2 linked regions of the Aliidongia dinghuensis genome follow. The protein of the gene in region 1 interacts with the protein of each later gene in a pairwise test. Links are inferred from orthologs where the notes say so. Each region holds a gene or a part of one and is shown on either strand. Other genes may lie near its edges. The genes, in order: ligA and leuS.

Region 1 (11,233 bases):
GATCCCCTTTCGCCTGGCCGGGGGCGGCGCGCCCATGCGCCGCCGCTAGCTCCCGTCATCGTTCGCCTGTATGGTCGGCCGTGCCATGAAGCCGCCCTGCGTGTCGCCCGCCCCATGCTCTTGAGCCTGACGATCCGCGACGTCGTTCTGATCGAGCGGCTGGATCTGGCCTTTCCCGCGCATCTTTCGGTGCTGACCGGCGAGACCGGTGCCGGCAAGTCGATCCTGCTTGACGCGCTCGGTCTGGCGCTCGGCATGCGCGCCGAGAGCGGCCTCGTCCGGCGCGGGGCCCAGCAGGCGATCGTTGCCGCCGAATTCGACATCGGGCCCGGCCATGCCGCGCGCGCCATCCTCACCGAGCAAGGCATCGACGCGGAGGACACGCTCGTTCTGCGCCGGGTTTTGGGCGCCGACGGCCGCTCGCGCGGCTTCGTCAACGACCAGCCGGTCGGCGTCGGCCTGCTGAAGCAGCTGGGCGACACGCTGGTCGAGATCCAGGGCCAGTTCGAGCAGCGCGGCCTCATGGACCCGGCCAACCATCGCACGCTCTTGGACGCCTTCGCCGGCGCACGCGACATGGGTGACGCGGTGCGCACCGCCTGGCAGGCCTGGCGCGGGGCCCGCGACGCGCGTGAAGCGGCCAAGGCGGCACGGACCAAGGCCGCGGCCGACGAGGAATATCTGCGTCATGCGCTGAGCGAGCTTGATGCGCTGAAGCCGCAGCCGGGCGAGGAAACGCTGCTCGCTGAACAGCGCGCGCGCCTCATGCACAGCGCCCAGGTGGCCGAGGCGATGACGGCCGCGGCCCAGGAGCTGGCGGGCGAGCGCGGGGCGGACCATGCGCTCAACGTCGCGGCCCGCGCGCTTGAGCGCGTGCGCGACAAGGCCGGCGGCGTGCTCGACGGCGCCATCGCGGCGCTCGAGCGGGCGCTGGTCGAGACCGAGGAGGCGCGCGCCGCCCTCGACCAGGCGATGCGCGACCACGAGCGCGACGGCGATCTCGAGAGCGTCGAGGAGCGGCTCTTCAACCTGCGGGCCCTCGCCCGCAAGCATGGCGTCGCGGTCGATGGGCTTGCCGACCTGCGCGACGACATCGCCCGGCGCCTCGGCATGCTTGAGGACGGCGAGGCCGGGCTGAAGCGGCTCGCCAAGGACGAGGCGGAGGCGCGCGCCCGCTACACGGCGGCGGCCGAGCGGCTGACCCGGCTGCGCCAGGGTGCGGCCCAGAAGCTCGACCGGGCGGTGCAGGCGGAGCTGGCGCCGCTCAAGCTCGACCGGGCGCGCTTCTCGACCACGATCGCGCCGTTGGCACCCGACGACTGGGGCGCCGACGGCGCCGAGCGCGTGGCGTTCGAGGTCGCAACCAACCCTGGTGCCGCGCCCGGGCCGATGACCAAGATCGCGTCCGGCGGCGAGCTGTCGCGTTTCCTCCTGGCGCTCAAGGTCGTGCTGGCGCGCGTGTCGAGCGTGCCGACCATCGTGTTCGACGAAGTCGACAGCGGCATCGGCGGCGCTGTCGCGGCCGCCGTCGGCGAGCGGCTCGCCCGCCTCGGCCAAGAGCTGCAGGTGCTGGTCGTGACCCACAGCCCGCAAGTGGCCGCCCGCGGTCGCCATCATTGGCGCGTCGCCAAGAACCAGGCCAAGGACACGACCGTGACCCGGGTCGAAAGCCTGGACGAAGCCGAGCGGCGCGAGGAGATCGCCCGCATGCTGTCCGGCGCCAGCATCACCGAAGAAGCGCGCGCCGCGGCGCAGAGCCTGCTCGCGGCCGGCGCCGCCTAAGCCGGCATCTCGCCGCCGGGATCGGCGACCAAGCCCGCCGCCGCGATGCCGGCGAGCGCGCAAGCCTCGTCCTGGTCCGACCGATCGCCGCTGATGCCGACCGCACCCAGGATGCGGCCGGCCTGATCGCGGATCAGCACCCCGCCCAGCACCGGCACCATGTTGCCGCCGGCGAGCTCGGTCAGCGTCGCGAAGAACGCCGGGTTGCCGGCCGCCCGGCGGGCGAGCTCGCGGCTGCCGAAGCCCATGCCGAGCGTGCCCCAGGCCTTGGCGGTCGCGATCTGTGGCCGCAGCAGGCTCGACCCATCCTCGCGCTTCAGCGCCACCAGATGGCCCCCGGCATCGAGCACGGCCACGGTCAGCGGCTGCAAGTTGCGGCGCCGGCCTTCAGCAAGCGCCATGTCGATGATCTGGGTCGCCGCGGCGAGCGTCAGCATGGCACCTCCACGGCAGGTGCCCGGCGTCGGGGCAGAAGCCGCCCGGCACCGACGGCACGCGTCAGCAAGAACAGGCCGAACAGCAGCCAGAGCACGAACCCAGGCAGCGAGGCCTCCGGCCCGAAGGCCCCGCCGGTGAGCCAGGCCGGGCCCTCGACCCGGGCATCGATCAGGCTCGGGAAGGACGTGCCGGAATCGAGCAGGCCGAAGAGGGCGCTCTGGCCGAAGTTCCAGCCGAAATGCAGGCCGATCGGCAGCCAGAGCCGCCGGGTCGCAAGATAGGCAGCGCCGAGCGCCAAACCTGCGCCGAGCGTCAGCGCCGTGATCGGCCAGGCGCCCGCCCCCGGATTGTCGAGATGGGCCGCGCCGAACAGCACGGCCGAGAGTACCAGCGCCACCCAGCTGCCGGCCCAGCGCTCGAGGAGCCCCAGCACGAAGCCGCGGGCCAGCACCTCCTCCATCAGGGCCGCCCCGATCGCCATCAGGCTGGGCATCGCCATCTCGACCGGGCTGCGCCAGCCTGCAATGCGGTAGCCGCCCGCGGCGGCCAGCACGAGCACCAGCAGCGCCACGAAGCCGATACCGATCGCCGTCCCTGTGGCCGTTTCCCTGAGTGCCGGCCGCAGCGCCAGCTCCCGGCGCGGTCGGCGCTCGACGAAGCGGCCGTGCAGCCCGTAGGCCGCGAGCACGGCGAGGGCGAGCGCCGCATAGGTGAGCCATAACCAGATCGAATCGGGCGCCGCACTGGAGCCAAACAGCAGACGGTCGGCTCCGATCACCAAGCCGCCGCAGGTCACGACCAGGACCGTCGCCGCCAGCAGATAGACGAGCAGGCGCGGCAGCGAAATGCGTTCGATCGGGACGGGCGTCGTTTCGTCTGGGGGGGCAGGCAATATCGGCATCGGCCTAACTCAGCACGGCTGCGGCCATGCCGACAGAAAAATCTGCCGATGGCGAAATCTGATGGGCCCTTCGGGAGGTTACGCGGAGACCCCTTCTCCGTCCTGCCGCTTCGCGCTAGAGGAAAGGGCTCGTCCGTCCCGCTTCGGAGAAGACATGACCGCGCCCGCCATCCGTCACCTCTCGATCGACAGCGCGGCCCTGACCGAGGAGGAAGCCGCGGCGGCCATGGCCGACCTGGCGGCGGCGATCGACTATCACGGCGAGCGCTATCACGCCGAGGACGCGCCCGAGATCTCCGACGCCGAATATGACGCTCTCTTCCACCGGTTGCAGGAACTCGAGGCACGCTTCCCAGAGCTGATCCGCGCCGACAGCCCGACGAACCGGGTCGGCGCCACCCCGGCGGCCGGCTTCGGCAAAGTGCGCCACGCCATCCCCATGCTGTCGCTCGGCAACGCCTTCAGCCGCGAGGATGTCGAGGGTTTCGTCGACAGCGTGCGCAACTTCCTGGCCGAGCTGCGCGCCGATCCGAACCAGGCGCTCGAGGTCGTGGCTGAGCTCAAGATCGACGGCTTGAGCTGTTCTCTGCGCTACGAGAAGGGCCAGCTGGTCCAGGCGGCGACGCGCGGCGACGGGCAGGAGGGCGAGGACGTCACCGCCAACGTCCGCACCATCGAGAATGTGCCGCAACGGCTCAAGGGTGCCGCTCCCGACATTCTGGAGGTGCGCGGCGAGGTCTATATGACCGACGCGGATTTCATGGCCTTGAACGAACGCCAGCAGGAGGCCGGCGGCAAGCTGTTCGCCAACCCGCGCAACGCCGCGGCCGGCAGCTTGCGCCAGCTCGACCCGGCCATCACCAGGTCGCGGCCGCTGCGCTTCTTCGGCTATGCCTGGGGCGAGGTGAGCCAGCCGCTGGGCGCGACGCAGGAGGAGGCGCGCCAGGCGCTCGCAGGCTTCGGCTTCAGCCTGAACGAGCCGAGCCGGCTCTGCCGCTCGGTCGACGAGATGCTCGCCTTCTACGAGGACATCGGCAATGCCCGCGCCACGCTGGGCTTCTCGATCGACGGCATCGTCTACAAGGTCAACCGGCTTGACCTGCAGCAGCGCCTGGGCTTCGTCTCGCGCGCGCCGCGCTGGGCGATCGCACACAAGTTCCCGCCGGAGCAGGCGCGCACGAGGCTGAACGGTATCACGCTCCAGGTCGGTCGCACCGGCGCCTTGACACCGGTCGCCGAGCTGACGCCGATCAATGTCGGCGGCGTCATGGTCGGCCGCGCCACGCTGCACAATGAGGATTACATCGCCGACAAAGACATCCGGATCGGCGACATGGTCGTGGTCCAGCGCGCCGGCGACGTCATCCCGCAGATCGTCTCGGTCGTGCCGGACCTGCGGCCGGAAGGCGCCGAGCCGTGGCAGCCGCCGACCGAATGCCCGATCTGCCACAGTGCCGCCGTGCGCGAGCCGGGCGAGGCCAAGCGCTTCTGCACCGGCGGTCTGGTCTGCGAGGCCCAGGCGGTCGAGCGGCTGCGGCATTTTGTCAGCCGCGACGCGTTCGACATCGAGGGCCTCGGCTGGAAGACCGTCGTCGAGTTCCACGAGGCCGGGCTCATCAAGACGCCGGCCGACATTTTCCGCCTCAAGGCTTCTGACATCGAAGGGCGCGAGGGCTGGAAGGAACTGTCGATCTCGAAGCTCTTGAAGTCGATCGAGGCGCGCAAGATCATCCCGCTCGACCGCTTCATCCTGGCGCTCGGCATCCGCCAGGTCGGCCAGACCACGGCCCGGCTGATGGCGAAGCATTATCGGACGCTCGACCATTGGCGGGAGGCGATGAGCGCTGCGGCCGATCCGGAGAGCGACGCCTACCGCGAGCTCATGAACATCGACGGCATCGGCGGCGACACGGCGAAGGACCTGACCGACTTCTTCATCGAGGAGAACAACCGGGCGGCGGTCGACGATCTCCTGGGCGAGCTCGAGACGGTCGAGCCGTTCGTTCTCGCCGCGCGCGAGGGCGGCGTGCTCGACGGCAAGACCGTCGTCTTCACCGGGACGCTGGTCCAGCTGACGCGCGGCGAGGCCAAGGCGCGCGCGGAAGCCGCCGGCGCCAAGGTCACCGGCTCCGTCTCGGCCAAGACCGACTATGTGGTGGTCGGCGCCGACGCCGGCTCCAAGGCCGCAAAGGCGCAGGAACTGGGTGTAGCAACCATCAGCGAAGACGATTTCCTCGCCTTGATCGGGTGACGTCCCGACCCTCTCCCGCGAAGCGGTAGAGGGACATGAAGGAGTACCGCATGACTTCCGACAGCCTGGGCTTTTCCGCCGAGCGCCTGGAGCGCATCACCACCGCCTTCGAGGCGGGTGTGGCGCAAGGCCGGATCGGCGGCGCGGTCGCGGCGATCCTGCGCCATGGCGAGACCGCCTATTTCGAGGCGGTGGGCTATCGCGACAAGGCGGCGGGCGACGCCATGGCCAAGGACGCGATTTTCCGCATCTATTCCATGACCAAGCCGATCGTCAGCGTCGCCGCCATGATCCTGGCCGAGCGCGGGCAGATGCTGCTCATGGACCCGGTCGCGAAATACCTGCCGAGCTTTTCGAACCAGCAGGTGGCGGTGACCGAGCCCGGCTCGTCGGACCTCAAGCTCGAGCGCATCCGCCGGCCGGCGACGATCCAGGACCTGCTGCGCCATACCTCGGGCCTCATCTATGACCAGCTGTTCGAGACGACGCCGGTAAAACGGCTTTATCGCGAGGCCGAGATCTCGACGACGCGCGAGACGCTGGCCGAAAAGGTCGATCGCCTGGGTCGCCTGCCCTTGGCTCACCAGCCGGGCGAAGTGTTCGAATATGGCTATTCGACCGACGTGCTGGGCCGGGTCATCGAGATCGTGACGGGCCAGACGCTCGACGCCTTCATCAAGGCGGAGATCACCGGCCCGCTCGGCATGGCCGATACCGGCTTCTTCGTGCCGCCCGCTGACCATCACCGCCTGGCCGAGCCGGTCGCCGACGGCACCGGCAAGCTGCCGAAGCTGCGCAAGGTGACCGAGCCGCCGCTCATGCTGTCGGGCGGCGGCGGCATGGTCTCGACCGCGGCCGACTACCTGCGCTTCTCAACCATGCTGCTCGCTGGCGGCGCCCTCGACGGCACGCGCATCCTCGGCCGGAAGACCGTCGCCTACATGACGACGGACCATCTGGGCGCGAGACGGCGCGACAACAGCACCGGCCGCTATCTTCTGGGCCCCGGCCACGGCTTCGGCCTGGGCTTCTCGATCCGGCTCACCGACGGCGAGAGCGACATGCCGGGCAGCGCCGGCGACTATTCCTGGGGCGGGCTCGCCGGCACCCAGTTCTGGATCGACCCCAAGGAGCGGCTGATCGCCCTCATGCTGATCCAGCAGCCGAACGAGTTCACCGACTATTGGCGGCTCTATCGCAGCCTCGTCTATCAGGCGCTGGTGGCCTGAAGCCATGACGCGCCTCACCCTGCGCATCGATTTCGGCCCGGACGAGGCGATCGGCCCCGGCAAGATCCGGCTCCTCGAGCTTTTGGCCGAGACGGGCTCGATCGCGGCGGCGGGTCGCGCCATGGACATGTCCTATCGGCGGGCCTGGCTGCTGGTCGCGGCGCTCAACAACATGTTCCGCGAGCCCGTGGTGGCGACGAAGCTCGGCGGCAAGGCGGGCGGCGGTGCCCAGGTGACGCCGTTCGGCGAGACGGTGATCTCGCGATATCGTGACATGGAGCGGCTGGCGAAGGCGGCGCTCGCCCCCCATCTCACGGAGCTGGAAGCGGCACTGAAGAGGGAGTGACCAGTCATGGTCGACAAGATCCGGAAGAGCGACGCCGAATGGCGCCAGGAACTCACGCCGGAGCAATATCGCGTGCTGCGCCAGAAGGGGACCGAGCGGCCCTTCACCGGTGAATATAACGATACCAAGGCCGAGGGCGTCTATCGCTGCGCCGGCTGCGGCCAGGAACTGTTCCAGTCCGACACGAAGTTCGATTCCCACTGCGGCTGGCCGAGCTTCACGGCACCGACGGAGCAGCCGGCCGTCGAGATCGAGCTCGACCGCAGCCACGGCATGGTGCGCCATGAGGTGCTGTGCAGCCGCTGCGAGGGGCATCTGGGCCACGTCTTCCCGGACGGCCCGGGCCCGACGGGCCTGCGCTATTGCATCAACTCGGCGGCGCTGACGCTGGACCCGAAGAAGTAGGGCGAGCCAAAGAAACAGGCACCGCTCGGCCCAGTTCCTCGACGAACAGGCGCAAGCCCCGGTCCATGACCTGCGAGCGGCGCAGCACGTAGCCGACATCGCGCGAGGCGGCCGGGGCGAGCGGGCGCACGACCGTGCCGGCGATCGGCTCGGGCAAGGCCAGCGCCGGCATCACCGAGGCGCCGAGGCCGCTGCCGACCAGCATCTTGATCGCCTCGATGCTGCCCAGCTCCATGATCGGTCGCGCCCGGATGCCGCCCTGGCGGAACCAGCCGTCGATCACGCTGCGCGTCGTGCCGCCCGGCTCGTAGAGGATGAGCGGCAGGGCCGCGAGGTCGGCCGGCGTCAGGACCGGCGCTGCCGGGGCCAGCGACTCCGGCACCAGCGCCACCATCGGATCCTCCAGCACGCGGGTCGCGGCGAGCGAGCGGCCGACGCTGCCGGGCATGGTCGCGAGCGCCACGTCGAGGTCGCCCGCCTCGAGCCGTTCCAGCATGTCCTCGCTGTTGCCGGTCGCGATGATGATTTCGAGCCCGGGCATGCGCCGCTTCACGGCGGCCAGCACCGGCGGCAGGAGATAGATGCAGGCGGTCGCCCCGGTGCCGAGCCGGATGCGCCCCGTGTCGCCGGCCCGATGGGCAGCGACCACCGCCACTGCCTCGTCGACCGCGGCCTGCACCCGGCCCGCCGGGCCGACGAGCGCCGCGCCGGCCGTGGTTGGCGCCACACGACCGCCGGCCCGGACAAGCAGCCGCGTGCCCAGAATCTTCTCGAGCTCGCGCAATTGCTGGCTCGCGGCCGGCTGCGTGACGTTAAGCGCCCGGGCCGCGGCGGTGACGCTGCCGGTCTCGATCGCGGCCAGGAAGATGCGGAACTGACGCAGGCTGGGTGAGGGCATAAGGGAAAATAATTCTGATGCACGGTATCGGAAAGTTTTTCTTCTCACGAAACCGTGAACAGCGCAGCCTTGACCGGTCGAAAACGATTTCTGCGCCAGGTCCCGATCAATGCCCGAAGCCGCCTACCACGAAGTTGCCGACCACAAAGCCCTGGACAACTCCCTGATCCGCCCGAGCCGCGCGGCCGACATGGCCGCCATCACGGCGATCTATCGCCACCATGTGCTCTACGGCTCCGCCTCGTTCGAGACCGAGCCGCCCGATGAGGCGGAAATGACGCGCCGGCGCGCCGATCTGCTGGCGCGCGACATGCCGCATCTGGTGCTGGAGCTGGATGGCGTCGTGCTGGGCTATGCCTATGCCGGCCCCTATCGGCCGCGCCCCGCCTATGGCGACACGGTCGAGGATTCGATCTATCTGGCGCCGGACGCCGCCGGCCGGGGCTTCGGCCGGCGCCTGCTCGAGGCGTTGATCGCCGAATGCACGGCCAGGGGCCGCCGCCAGATGGTCGCCGTCGTCGGCGACAGCGCCAATCTGGCGTCGCTCCGCGTCCATGAGCGCGCCGGCTTCCGCGTGGTCGGCACGATGACGTCCGTCGGATTCAAGCACGGCCGCTGGCTCGACATCGTGCTCATGCAGCGCACCCTCGGCCCGGGCGACACGACCCTGCCCGACGCCCGCCCATGACCGCGGACGCCTGGAAAGTTCGGCGGTTCACCTTCGCGCTGGGTGCCACCCAGCTCGTTTCCTGGGCGGTGAGCTTCTATATGCCGGCCGTGATCGCCGAGCCGGCCGCGGCCGAACTCGGCATGAGCCGGGGTAGCTTGCTCGCGGCCTTTTCCTGGGCGCTCATTGCCGCGGGCTGCTGCGCCCCGCACATCGGGCGCTGGATCGGACGGCACGGCGGGCGGGCGCCGCTGGCCGCGGGCGCCCTCGCCATGGCACTCGGCCTCGGCCTGCTCGCCGCGGCGCACGGCCCGCTCCTCTGGTACGCCGGCTGGACCATCGTCGGCATCGGCATGGCGCTCGGCCTCTATGACGCCGTGTTCGCGACCCTGGGCGGCATCCTGGGCAAGGGAGCGGCACCGGCCATCACCGGTGTCACGCTGATGGGCGGCTTCGCCAGCAGTATCGGCTGGCCTGTCGGCGCCTATCTGACCGCGACGATCGGCTGGCGCGGCACGCTCATCGTCTATGCCGCGGCCGAACTCGTGGTCAACCTGCCGATCGTCCTCATGATGGTGCCGCGCCCGACGATCGTGGCGGATCGGACGGCACAACGGGCCGCGGCCACAGTCGGTCCGCGGCGCGGCATGCTCGCCTGCCTCATGGGCTTCTTCACGCTGCGCTGGTTCGTGACGTCGGCGCTTGCCGTCGCGATCCTGCCGCTGCTGGGCGGCATGGGGCTCTCGCCCGGCGAAGCCGTCGCAGCCTCGGCGCTGATCGGGCCCGGCCAGGTGGCAGGACGGCTCTTGGAATGGTCGTCGGGCGGGCGGTTCGGCCTGATCGGCCGCGCGGCCCTGGGCGCGTCGCTGGCGCCGATCGGCATCATCGTGCTGATCTGGGGCAGCCCGATTGCCGGCCCCGCGGTGGCGGCCTGCCTGTTCGCCGTGCTCTACGGCATGAGCAACGGCATCATGACGATCAATCGCGGCACCCTGCCGCTCGCGATCTTCGGCGCGGAGGGCTATGCCGCCCTCATCGGCTGGCTTGCGGTCCCGGTGCTGCTGGCCCAGGCGGCGGCACCGACCCTGACGGCACCGTTCGTGACGCGCATCCCATCCGCCGACGTGTTCGGCGCGGCGGGCGTGCTGGCGACAGTGGCACTCATCCTGCTGCTGCCGTTGCGTCCGAGGGCGGCAACGGCGGCGGCGGAATAGGACGGGCTTATTCCCGCCAGAACGGCTTGCGGATTTCGGCGAGCGCGGTCGCGCGCGAAACGCCCATGTCGAGCAGATCGCGCTCGTCGCACTGGGCGAGCTCGGCCCGTTCGCGCATGCGCTGGACCCAGAGCCCGACCAATTCGCGGAACTGGGTGAGACGGCCCGACGTCGCGGCGGGCGCCAGAGAAACGGCGGGGGCGGACTTGAAGGAAATGCTCATGTCAAACTCCTCATGACAAGGCGTTTCCATCCCGACGAGCTTATGCAGACCGCTCAGATGTTGCGATGCAACATAGAAAACGTAGCAGCTCCCCTGCCGCTTTCAACGGCGTTTTTTGCATTGCACAAATCGTGGCTATGCAGTCAGGCGAGGAGGAAGCGGTCCCGATAGCGCTGCGGGCTCGTCTTGAGCCGGGTGCGGAAGTGGTGGCGCAGCGTGTCGGCCGTGCCGAAGCCGCTTTCGCTCGCGATGCGCTCGACCGAGAGATCCGAGCCCTCGAGCAGCTCGCGGGCGCGCGCGAGCCGGGCAGCAGTGACCCAGTCGGCGGGCGTCGCACCGGTCGCGGCGGCGAAGCGGCGCAGGAAGGTGCGCTCGCTCATGTGCGCCCGCGCGGCAAGGCGTGCCACCGAGAGATCCTCAGTCAGGTTGGCGCGGATCCAGTCGAACAGGCCGGCGAGGGCGGCTCCTTCGGCCTGGACCGGGCGGTCGACGAATTGCGCCTGTCCGCCGTCGCGATGGGGCGGGATGACGAGACGTCGCGCCACCTGGTTCGCCACAGCCGGCCCGAAGTCGCGCCGGATCAGGTGCAGGCCCAGGTCGAGCCCGGCAGCACTGCCGGCCGAGGTCATGATCTGCCCCTCGTCGACATAGAGCACGTCGGGCTCGATGCGGATCGCGGGATGGGCGCGCGCCAGTGCGTCGGTATAGCGCCAATGGGTCGTGGCGCGCCGGCCGGCGAGCAGGCCGGTCGCCGCCAGCACGAACACGCCGGAGCAGATCGAGACGAGACGGGCGCCGTTTGCATGTGCCCGGCGCAGGCTGGCGAGCAGAGGTTCGGGCGGCGGCTCGGCGATATCGCGCCAGCCGGGCACGATGATC
Region 2 (11,337 bases), on another replicon or contig:
GACATTGGCGGAAATGTCGCGCGTGGCGCCGCTCTGCTGATCGATCGCGGCGGCGATGGCGCCGCCGATCTCGTTCATCTCGCGGATCGTCTCGGCAATGCCGCGGATTGCGGTCACGACCTCGGCGGTCGAGCCCTGGATTGCTTCGACCTGCTGGCGGATGTCGTCGGTCGCCTGGGCCGTCTGGTTCGCGAGCGACTTCACCTCCGACGCCACGACAGCGAAGCCCTTGCCGGCCTCGCCGGCGCGCGCGGCCTCGATCGTGGCGTTCAAGGCCAGCAGGTTGGTCTGGCTCGCGATCGCCTGGATCAGGCCGACGACCTCGCCGATGCGCTGGGCGGCGCCGGCGAGCGCGCTCACCCGGTCGTCGGTGAGGGCCGTCGCATGGACTGCCTTGCCGGCGATATCGGCGCTCTGGCGGACCTGCCGGCCGATCTCGGCGATCGAGGCCGAGAGCTCCTCGGCGGCTGCCGCCACGGTCTGGACATTGCCCTCGGCCTCGGAGGCACCCGAGGCGATGCCGCGGGCCTCGGCGCTTGCCGCCTGGGCGCTGCTCGACAGGCTCTCGGCCTCGCGCTGCATCTCGTCGGCGGCGCTGCCGACCGCGTCGACGATGCCGCCCACGGTCTGCTCGAACGCGCCGGCGAGCTTCAGCGTCTCGGCCCGGCGCTGTTCCGCCGCCTGGCGTTCGGTCGCCTCCTGTGCCTGACGCAACTGCTCGATCTCGAGCGCGTGTTCCTTGAACACCTGCACGGCGGCGGCCATGCGGCCGATCTCGTCGCCCCGCGCGGCCTCCTCGATCGTGACGGAGAGATCGCCCGCCGCAAGCGCCGCCATCTTGTGCTGGAGCCGGCCGATCGAGCGAGACACGTCGCGCGAGATAACGAGGGCGACCGCCGCCAGCAGCACCAGCAGCACGAACGCCACGATACCGATCTCGCCCATCATGGTCTGGAAGTCGGCCTCGATGTCGTCGGTGTAGACGCCGCTGCCGATGAAGATGTCCCAGGGGGCGAAGCGCTTGATGAAGGTGAGTTTCGGCAGCGGCTCGCCACCGCTCGCGCGCGGGTAGATGTAGGTGTAGAACGCCTCGTCGGCATGCTTCAGCGCCTCGACGAAGCCGGCGGTGATGAGCTTGCCGGTCGCGTCCTTCACCCCCATGCGGTTGGTGCCGACCTGGGCGGGATTGCCGCCATGGGCGATGCTGGTCCCGTCCATCAGATAGGCGAAGACATATTCCTTGGTTGGCCGATAGCGCATCGCCTCGATGGTCTGGCGCAGCGAGGCGACGGCGGCCTCATGGGTCAAGTGGCCGGCCTGGACTTCAGCCTCGAGCTTCTGGGCGACGCCGACGGTCGCGCCGATGATGGATCTGAGCTCGTCCTTGCGGTCCTCGATCATGCGTGCCCGCGTGTCATAGGCGCTGATCGCCACGAGGATCGCCGCGACGAGCACGGCCAGTCCGGTCAGCAGCAGCAGCTTCGTCCGGATCGTCAAACGATCGAGCTTGATCATCCCTGGCCTCCATCCCAAAATTCCTTGCAGGCGAAAATAATCGCCAGCCGGGCACCCTGTGCTATCGGAGTGGATACTGTCGGTCGGGAATTAATTCGGCGTAAAGAGCGAGAGCACCCGCGCCGATTACAGTTGATTGCCGAAAATCGCCATTCAGTTGATTGCCAACGCGCGGATCAGCGGCGAGCCCATTAGCGACGTGCAGGGCCGAGGCGCGCGAGATGGAGCAGCAGGTGGCGGCACAGGGTCTCGTCCGGATAGCCTGTGCGCTTCAGGTCCAGCTCGGCTTGGGTCAGGCGCTTCAGCAGGCGCTCGCACCGGTCGAGCGGCCATTGCTCGACCTGCCGGCGGAACCGGTCGGTGTATTTGAAGAAGATCGGGGGCCTGAGGCCGCGCACCACCACGTCGGCCGGCTGGCCCGCCGCGACTTGGGCGGCACAGAGATGCAGCCGCTGGGCATGGCGCATGACGGCGCGCACGATCGACACCGGCGCCTGGCCTTCGAGAAACAGGCGGGTGAGGGCGCCGTCCAGGTTGCCGGTCCGGCCGTCGAGCGCGTCATAGACCACGTCCTCGAGCTCGAGCGCGCTCGAATCGCCGACCGAAGCGACGGCGTCGGGGAGCTCGATCCGGCCGCCGGCGCCGGCATAGAGCACCAGCTTCTCGATCTCCTGTCGGCTGACGCCGCGATCGCTGCCCAGGTTGCCGACAAGATACTCGACCGCCTCGTCGGCAATCTGGATGCGCTGGGCCTGCAGGGTGTCACGGATCAGGCTGGCGATCTCGCGGGGGCCATCGGCATAGCAGGGAATGGCGACGGCCGTGTCGGCCGCCTCGCACAGTTTGCGCAGTGACGAGCTCTTGCCAAGGTCGCCGGCCTCGAGCACGATCAGCGCGTCGCCGCGGCCGGTCTCCAGCACATGCTTCAGCGGCACGGCGACGCCGTCGGCGGCATCGCGCACGCGCACGACCCGACGCCCACCCATCAGGCTCATGGCGGCGGCCTCGTCGGCGAGCAGGGCCGGATCCTGCCGGATCTTGTCGGCGGTCAGGAGCGCCAGACGAAACGGATCGTCGCCGGCGTCGCCCAGCACGGCCTTGGCAATGAGGTCGGCGCGCTCGCGCACCAGGCCGTCGTCCGGTCCGAACACGAGCGCCACGGTGACGGCGCCGTCCGGCCGCTTCAGGAAATTGGCAAGCTGGGCGCCGCTCAGCTTCATGGCGTCGACGTCAGGACGTTGCCTGGGCGGAGATCATTGCCCTGAGATCATTGCTTGGCCGCGACCTGCCGCAGATAGAGCGCTACACGCTCATGCAGCTGGTCGCCGACGTCGTGCACCGCGCGCAATTCCTCGGTCTGTTCGCCGATCGTGTTGGCGTACTGGTTGTCGAGCACGTCGAGCCCGTTGTCGGACCGGATCTGGCCCGAGATGACCGGCTTGTTGTCGGCGATGTTGCGCAGCGCGTAATCCGCGAGGAAGCGGACGGTCGTGTGGCTGGCCGTGCCGTCCGACCGCGTCGCTGAGTCGTACTCCTGCTTGATCAGCGCCACGGAGAGCCGATAGCGCGCCGGCACGCTGGCCGATGTCGGGTTGAAGCCGTCGCGCAGCTGGTTGGTCAGCACCTGGCCGAGCCGATCGCGGATCTGGTCGACCTGGACCGAGGCGAGGCCGGTGTCGAGCCCGTTCTCGTCATGCGCCGCATAGAGCGGATGGAAGCCGCAGCCGGCGAGGCCCGTGCCGAGCAGGGCCAGGCCGACGGCGGCGGAAAGGCGGTTACGCCACGACATTGATCACCCGGTTCGGTACGACGATGACCTTGCGCGCCGGCTTGCCGTCGAGCGCGCGCTGGACTTCGGGGAGCGCCAGCGCCGCGACGCGCGCCGCCTCCTGGTCGACGTCGCGCGGCTGGTCGAGCGTCGCGCGCAGCTTGCCGTTGACCTGGACCGCGAGCGTCACCGTGTCGTCGCGCACCAGGGCGGCCAGCGGGGTCGGCCAGGGCTGATCGACGAGCAGCGTCTCGTGGCCGAGCATGTGCCACAGCTCCTCGGCCAGATGAGGCATCATCGGGCCGAGGAGGACGGTCAGCGTCTCGAACGCCTCGCGCAGCACGGCGCCGTCAAGCGTGGCGGCGACGGTTTCAAGATGGTTCGACAGCTCGCGCAGCCGGGCGACGCCGCGGTTGAAGCGGAACTGCTCCAGGTCTTCCGTCACGGCGGCTACGGTCTTGTGCACCATCCGCCGGGTCTCGCCGGCATCATCGGTCGCGGCCCCGATCGGCGCCAGGCGCTCGCGATGGTCCTGGATGAGCCGGAACAGCCGGTTGACGTAGCGCCAGGTGCCCTCGACGCCGGCCTCGGTCCATTCGAGATCGCGTTCCGGCGGGCTGTCCGACAGCAGGAACAGGCGCGCCGTGTCGGCACCGTAGCTCTCGACGATGGTTTCCAGGCCGACCAGGTTCTTCTTGGACTTGGACATCTTTTCGAGACGGCCGATCACGACCGGCCGGCCGTTCGAGGTGGCAACCCCGTTGGCGTCGAGCGTCACCTGTTCCGGGAACAGCCAGTTGCCGTCCTCGTCCTGATAGGTCTGGTGGCAGACCATGCCCTGGGTGAACAGGCCGGCGAACGGCTCGTCCAGGTCCAGATAGCCGCATTTCTTGAGCGCGCGCACGAAGAAGCGCGAATAGAGCAGATGCAGGATCGCGTGCTCGATGCCGCCGATATACTGGTCGACCGGCAGCCAGTAATCGACGTCGGCCCGGTCGAACGCATTCTCGGAGCGGGGCGAGCAGAAGCGCGCGAAATACCACGAGGACTCGAAGAACGTATCGAACGTGTCGGTCTCGCGCGTCGCCTTGCCGCCGCATGTCGGGCAATTGACATGCTTCCAGGTCGGATGCCGGTCGAGCGGGTTGCCGGGCTGGTCGAAGCTCACGTCGTCCGGCAGCTTGACCGGCAGGTCCTGGGCCGGCACCGGCACGATGCCGCAGGCCGGGCAATGGATGACCGGGATCGGGCAGCCCCAGTAGCGCTGGCGCGACACGCCCCAGTCGCGCAGGCGGTACTGGATCGTGCCCTTGCCGATGCCGAGGCTCTCCAGCCGCTCGATGGCGGCACGCTTGGCCGCGGGCACGGCGAGCCCGTCGAGGAAGCCGGAATTGACCGCGACGCCATCGGTCGAGACGAAGGCCTCGGTGCCGATCTCCGGCGCCGGGCCGTCGGCGGGCTTGACCACGGTCTTGACCGGCAGCCCGTATTTGCGCGCGAAGTCCAGGTCGCGCTGATCATGGGCCGGGCAGCCGAAGATGGCGCCGGTGCCGTACTCCATCAGCACGAAGTTCGCGATATAGAGCGGCAGGCTGACGCCGGGCATCAGCGGGTGCGCCACCGTCAGCCGGGTCTTCAAGCCCAGCTTCTCCGCCGTCTCGATCGCGGCTTCCGACGTGCCCATGCGGTTGCAGTCGGCGTTGAATGCGGCGACCGTCGGGTTTTCGAGGGCGAGCCGCTGGGCGACCGGGTGGTTGGCCGAGAGGGCGCAGAAGGACGCGCCGAAAAGCGTGTCCGGCCGGGTCGTGAAGATCTCGAGCTGTTCGCCGGCGAAGCCCTCGCCCTCGAGCGTGAACTGCACGCGGGCACCCTCGGAGCGGCCGATCCAGTTCGACTGCATGACGCGCACGCGCTCGGGCCAGCGGTCGAGCGTGTCGATGCCGGCCAGGAGCTCGTCGGCGAAGTCGGTGATCTTGAGGAACCACTGCGAGAGCAGGCGCTTCTCGACCAGCGCGCCCGAGCGCCAGCCGCGGCCGTCGATGACCTGCTCGTTGGCCAGCACGGTATGCTCGACCGGGTCCCAGTTGACCCAGGATTCCTTGCGATAAGCCAAGCCGTTCGCGAGGAAGTCCAGGAACATCTTCTGCTCGTGCCGGTAATATTCCGGATGGCAGGTCGCGATCTCGCGGTCCCAGTCGTAGGCGAGGCCGATCAGCTTCAGCTGCTCGCCCATGGTGGCGATATTCTCGTAGGTCCACTTGCCCGGATGGATGCCGCCGGCGATGGCGGCGTTCTCGGCGGGCAGGCCGAACGCGTCCCAGCCCATCGGGTGCAGCACGTTGAAGCCGCGCGCCCGCTTGTAGCGGCTGACGACGTCGCCCATCGTGTAATTGCGGACATGGCCGACATGGAGCTTGCCCGACGGATACGGGAACATCTCCAGCACGTAGTATTTCGGACGGCTCGGATCGGTCTTGGCGGCAAAGCTGCCGCGCTCGCGCCAGACCGACTGCCAACGGCCCTCGGCCTCATGAAAATTATACCGATCCATCTCCATTCACCTTGCCGGGCGGCGCCGGCTCCGACGATCGCCCGTGCAAGGATGCTGGGAGCGAGGGGCGTCGGATCCGGCGGCCGCCTTTAATCCAATCCGCATGGCAGCCGCGCAATATATAAAAGCGGCTGCCGGTCCCGTTACGACGACTGCTGCGCCGTGTTCACCCGCAATTGGCGGGCGCGGGTAAGGATGGCGTTTTCCAGGTCGGCGGCCGTCTTCGGATCGACCGTCGCGTCGACCCAGCGGCCGTCGGGCGTGTGGCTCTGGCGGAAGACCGTTGCCTTGATGCCGTCGGCGCGCAGCTGGCGATCCAGGATATAGACATTGAGCTTGAAGCGCTCGTTCGGGGTCTCCGGCGGCGTATACCAATCGGTGATGATCACGCCGCCGAACGGGTCGGCCGAGGTGAGCGGCATGAACGACACCGTATCGAGCGAGGCGCGCCACAGGAACGTGTTGACGCCGATGCCCTGGGCGCCCGGCGCGTCCTTCTTGGAGCCGCCGCCGAGCAGGCCCACCAGGCCGCCTGAACCGAACAACGAATTGTCCCCTTGCGTCTCTTCCTGGTACCGCGGGTCGTTCGGCCGATAGGCAGTGTCCGACGGGGAAATGTCGCTGCAGCCGGCCAGAACGGCGGCGGTGGCGAGGCCGAGGGCAAGGGTGGTAGCGCGCAGACGGTTGACCATGAGACTCCTCGAACGCCACGCCTCGGGCCCGGACGACCGGCAAGGTCGGCTTGATGAACCATCGGCGGGGCTGCAGATCTTTCGCGCACGGTTCCTAGCATGTTCCGGCGCTGCTTCAAAGCGGCTGAAACGCACGGCGGCCTCGACCGGGCCCGTCCGGCCGCCTGGACGGAATTGTGGTGTCTCGGCAACAGTATTTGGAAATGCCCGCGTCAAACCGTCGTCTTTCTTGACCCTTCAGCAGCTTCCCGTACCTTCCAGCATGGGATTGCGAAAGATTCGACCGCGGCTCGCATGGGGACCCGCCGCGGCCACCGAGGCCAGATCACACCGGCCATGGTGCGCGAAAGTAGGCACTTCTGGAGGGGAATCATGAAGAAGTTACTGTTGGGGACTTCCGCGCTCGTCGCGGCGGGCCTTTTCTCGAACGGCGCGCACGCGCAGACCGCGACCACGGATCAGCCGATCCAGATGAAGTTCGGTGGCCAGTACTATACCGGCGCCGCCGCGATGATCTCGCAGGATGACCAGCCGGGTGATGCCGGCTACAAGCGCCAGCCGACCGGGTTCCAGGACTATTTCCTGATCCGCTTCCTGGGCTCGACCACGTTCTCGAACGGCATCACCGCCGGTGTCTGGACCCGTCTCAATGCCTTCTCGGCACCGAACGGCCAGGCCAACACGACGAACGGCTTCCAGAGCTCGAACAACACGACGATCAAGGACTCGTACGTCTACCTGAAGAACGCCTCCTGGGGCGAGTTCCGCATCGGTGACGACAGCGACGTCCGCCGCAACGACGCGGTCGGCAACAACGCCGGTGTCACGGGCGACGGCAACATCGGTGCCAACTCGGGCGCCATCTATTTCTCGAACTCGCCGGTCTACAACTTCACGACCCTCAACCTGGACAGCCGCGGCACCAAGATCGTCTACTACAGCCCGACGATCGCCGGCTTCCACTTCGGCGCCAGCTACACGCCGGACAAGGCGGGCGGCCACACCAACGGCCCGGGCAACATCGGCGACAACAACGGCCTGACCGACAACCAGACGAACGGCCTGACGCCGAGCTATCTCAACAATGCCACGGCCTATAACTACTGGTCGCTCACGACCGGCTACAACGGCACGTTCGGCCCGGTGAAGTTCGCGTGGACGGCCGGCTACTCGACCGGCAGCCGCAAGGGCGGCTGCAGCACGAGCGTGAAGGTGGCGCTTGGTAACGATGCGGCTTGCGGCTTCAGCAGCAGCAACACCGTCGAAGCCAACAGCACCACCAACGCCGATCCGAAGGTCTACAACAGCGGCATCCAGGTCAACTACGGCCCGTGGGAACTCGGCTTCAACTACGAACTGTCGCAAGCGCTCCCGAGCCCGGCCGTTGGCGGCCAGGGCCAGGCGATCGCGTTCAATGCGGCCGGTCTGCCGACGGCGTTCTTCAACCGCACGAACGAGATGACCAACAAGCAGTCCGACCTCAATATTTCCTACACCGTCGGCGCGATCCGCCTCGGTGCGGAATGGTCGCGCGGTGAGTTCGAAGGCATCACCGGCGACGCGAACGTGAAGCGCGCCGCGATCAACGACGTGATCCAGGTCGGTGCGACCTACTCGGTCGGCCCGGGCGTGAACATCGCCGGCCTGATCCAGCAGACCCTGTACGATCCGAACGGCGCCTACGTGCCGGCTGGCTCCAGCTTCGCGCCGGGCACCGGCGGCGTTGCGGGCAACAACAACGTCTACGCCAAGAGCTTCAACTCGACGGCGCTCATCATGGAAACGTCGTTCCGCTGGTAAGCGGTTCGTCGCTTCAAGATCTTGGGGGGAGAGCGGCTCGCCGCTCTCCCCCTTTTTGTTTGTCCGGAACGGGTGCTATGACACGGGGCCTCCGTCCTTATTCCGTCTAGAGATCGTCAAACCTCATGGGCGCCATCATCTGGCTCGCGTCCTACCCGAAATCGGGCAATACCTGGATGCGTTCGTTCCTGCACAACCTGCTGCGCAACCCGACGGAATCCTACGACATCAACACGCTGACCGACTTCACCTATGGTGAGGCGCAGGTGCGCTGGTTCCGCCTGTTCGACCCGCGGCCGGACACGGAATATTCGCTGGCCGACGTGCAGCGGATGCGCCCGCAGGTGCATCGCCATCTGACCGGCTTGTCGGCCGACAGCATCTTCGTCAAGACCCACAACGCGCTGCTCGAGGATCAGGGCATGCCGCTGGTGACGATGGAGGTCACGGCCGGCGCCATCTACATGATCCGCGACCCGCGCGACGTGGTGATCTCCTACAGCCACCACCAGGGCCAGTCGATCGACTACATTATCGACATGATGCGCGATCAGGCCGCCTGCACGGCCGGTGACGGCAGCAACGTCTATGAATATCTGTCGAGCTGGTCGCAGCATGTCCATTCCTGGACGCACACGCCCAACCGCAGCCTCCTGGTGCTGCGCTACGAGGACATGCTGGACCAGCCGGTGAAGAGCTTTGGCGCCGTTGCCCGCTTCCTGGGCTTGGACGTGGCACGGCCGCGCCTCGAGAAGGCGATGAAGATGAGCTCGTTCAAGGTGCTGAAGGCGCAGGAGCAGCGCAAAGGGTTCATCGAGCGGCCGAAGCGCGCCGACGCCGCCTTCTTCCGCGAGGGCCGGGCCGGCCAATGGCGGAAGCTGCTGACCCCGGCGCAGGTCGCCCGGATCGAAGACGACCACGGCGAGGAGATGCGCCGCTTCGGCTATCTGTGACCTGCGCCACGGCGGTTTGGTTTAGCTTTCCCGTTACTCCGGGCGCATGCGCGCGCGCGTGCCGTCTTAAACACCGTCATCCCCGCGAAGGCGGGGATCCAGGGTGGCCGTAAAGACTTCGGCGGTCCACAGAAACTCCTTGCTTTCCCCTGCCGCTGGAGCGCATGGCCCTGGATCCCCGCCTTCGCGGGGATGACGGGAAAAATAAGCCGGACAGTCGTGGACCGGCGCAAGGGGTGACCCGCGCAGGCCGACGCTAGCCTCAGGCCGCGAGCGCGCTGCGCGACAGGGTCGCCGCTTCTTCGTGGATGATGCCCAGGATCGCCTTCAGCATCGGCGACTGGTCGCCGGGCCGATAGATCGCCTTCATGGGCAGCAGCGGGCTTTCCGGGCCCAGCGACAGGAACTGGATGCCGGGCCGCTGAGTCTGGGCGTAGCCGTGGCTGGCCAGGGTCACGCCCAGGCCGGCGCGCACCAGGCCCAGCGCCGACTCCATGTTCATCGCTTCGAGTGCGATGTTGGGCTCGATCCCGGCGCTGCGGAAGATGGCGAGCAGGCAGCCGGCATCGACACCCCGGGGTGCCCGGCTGCTGCACAGCACGACCGGCTCGCCCGCAAGCTCCGCCAGCGAGATCCGTGACCGGCCGGCGAACGGATGGGTCGACGGCACGGCGGCGACCACTCGTTCCTCGTAAAGCAGATCTTCGACGAAGAGATCGGCGCCGTTGGACGAGCGGGCGAAGCCGATATGGATCTGACGATTCTGCAGGGCCGCCGCCTGCTCCTCGAAATGCATCTCGAACGTCGAGACATGGACGCCCGGATACTCGACGCCGAAGCGACGGAGCACCGGCGGCAGCAGCGTGTTGATGGCGGAGCCGATATAGCCGATGCCGAGCCAGCCGGTCTCGCCGCGGCCGATGCGGCGCGTGCCTGCGACGGCATCCTCCATCTTGGCCAGGATTTCGAGCGCCTGCCGCTGGAAGAAGCGCCCCGCCTCGGTCAGGCGAAGCGGCCGGGTGCCACGCTCGAGCAGCTGCTGGCCGATTTCCGCCTCCAGATGCTTGATCTGTTGGCTCAAGGGTGGCTGCGCGATGTTGAGCCGCTCGGCGGCGCGGCTGAAGCTCAACTCTTCGGCGACGGCGACGAAGTACCGCAGGTGGCGCGCTTCCATCTCATACCCCCCGAGCCGCAAATCGCGAGGTTAGATGGGGCGAGGCGGCGGCACTTCAATGCGACAGTTTTGCTTGGCAGGGATGCCAATGAAAATCCTGTTACCCGTAGTACCAGCCTGACCCTTCAAGTCATTCGACGAGAGAGCCGAAGTCATCGATCTGTCATTGATGAGAGGGTGAACTCCCGCCGCCGGGCCGTGATGGGGGCACGGGGGACCGGCGACGGGAAGTTCGACAGGCACGGTGGGAGGTTTCCCCGCACCTGTATGGGATGCGCTTTCCAGGCACTTACGCTGCGTTCGGCTTGGGGACTCGATCTGCTTCGAACGCTATTGGCACACAAGAGACAAAATAAACTCTTTCACTGGTATCATCATGTCGCGCGGAGCGAATACTTCGTACAATACGCTGCAGCGCAGCAGGAAATACCGCTCCAGACGACATGACAATTCGGCGTGGAGCAACTCTGTGGCCTACATATCGGCAGAGGGTCGACTCATTTCCAAGATCGATTGGATAATATATCATATCTAAAAAGTCTGATCCGAGCGGGATGAGCGATTTGACCGTCTCGTCGCGCCGACGCGTGGCGCTCGGGCTCGCCACGCATGATGCAGTGCGGCCGAAGCCTGAGAGAGGGTGGTGCGCCTGCCGTTCCCCTCTCGGTTCGCCGGCAATGCCGGCGAACCGAGCCGCCTTTGCCCTCTCGGCGCCACCGTTGTGTTTTGTTGGCAACAGTGAGGCAAATTACTCGCAGCGACCAGGCTGATTGCTTGACCGTCCGCCTCTGTTCTTTATGGTCCGCGGCGGAGGTTTACCGCTGCTGTAGTCGTGTGGGGGCACGCTACGGCAAACCTGGTCGTCGGCAGACGATCAGGCCCAT

What was found.
Region 2: the proteins of ligA (region 1) and leuS interact in binary tests that used the Escherichia coli proteins (3 or more experiments, as listed by UniProt). The link is inferred for Aliidongia dinghuensis from one-to-one orthologs.

Annotation. Positions count from the first base shown.
Region 1 is NZ_BMJQ01000005.1:300,339-311,571, reverse strand. The notes cover bases 2,844-5,823. They hold ligA (NAD-dependent DNA ligase LigA), read left to right. Parts: upstream 2,844-3,275; coding sequence 3,276-5,372; downstream 5,373-5,823. Other genes in these bases: IEY58_RS11935 (serine hydrolase domain-containing protein), read left to right, coding at 5,423-5,823; IEY58_RS11945 (CPBP family intramembrane glutamic endopeptidase), read right to left, coding at 2,844-3,112. In the rest of the region: DNA repair protein RecN, read left to right, coding at 115-1,782; IEY58_RS11950 (GlcG/HbpS family heme-binding protein), read right to left, coding at 1,779-2,219; more of IEY58_RS11945, read right to left, coding at 2,213-2,843; more of IEY58_RS11935, read left to right, coding at 5,824-6,601; IEY58_RS11930 (winged helix-turn-helix domain-containing protein), read left to right, coding at 6,606-6,947; peptide-methionine (R)-S-oxide reductase MsrB, read left to right, coding at 6,954-7,352; IEY58_RS11920 (LysR family transcriptional regulator), read right to left, coding at 7,315-8,250; IEY58_RS11915 (GNAT family N-acetyltransferase), read left to right, coding at 8,360-8,938; IEY58_RS11910 (MFS transporter), read left to right, coding at 8,935-10,131; IEY58_RS11905 (DUF1127 domain-containing protein), read right to left, coding at 10,139-10,354; transcriptional regulator FtrA, read right to left, coding at 10,498-11,233. UniProt on the Escherichia coli protein: DNA ligase that catalyzes the formation of phosphodiester linkages between 5'-phosphoryl and 3'-hydroxyl groups in double-stranded DNA using NAD as a coenzyme and as the energy source for the reaction.
Region 2 is NZ_BMJQ01000012.1:28,424-39,760, reverse strand. The notes cover bases 3,063-6,146. They hold leuS (leucine--tRNA ligase), read right to left. Parts: upstream 5,835-6,146; coding sequence 3,291-5,834; downstream 3,063-3,290. Other genes in these bases: IEY58_RS21675 (DUF3576 domain-containing protein), read right to left, coding at 5,978-6,146; lptE (LPS assembly lipoprotein LptE), read right to left, coding at 3,063-3,304. Also shown: IEY58_RS21695 (methyl-accepting chemotaxis protein), read right to left, coding at 1-1,515; holA (DNA polymerase III subunit delta), read right to left, coding at 1,707-2,735; more of lptE, read right to left, coding at 2,783-3,062; more of IEY58_RS21675, read right to left, coding at 6,147-6,526; IEY58_RS21670 (porin), read left to right, coding at 6,899-8,326; IEY58_RS21665 (sulfotransferase domain-containing protein), read left to right, coding at 8,452-9,279; IEY58_RS21660 (LysR substrate-binding domain-containing protein), read right to left, coding at 9,542-10,453.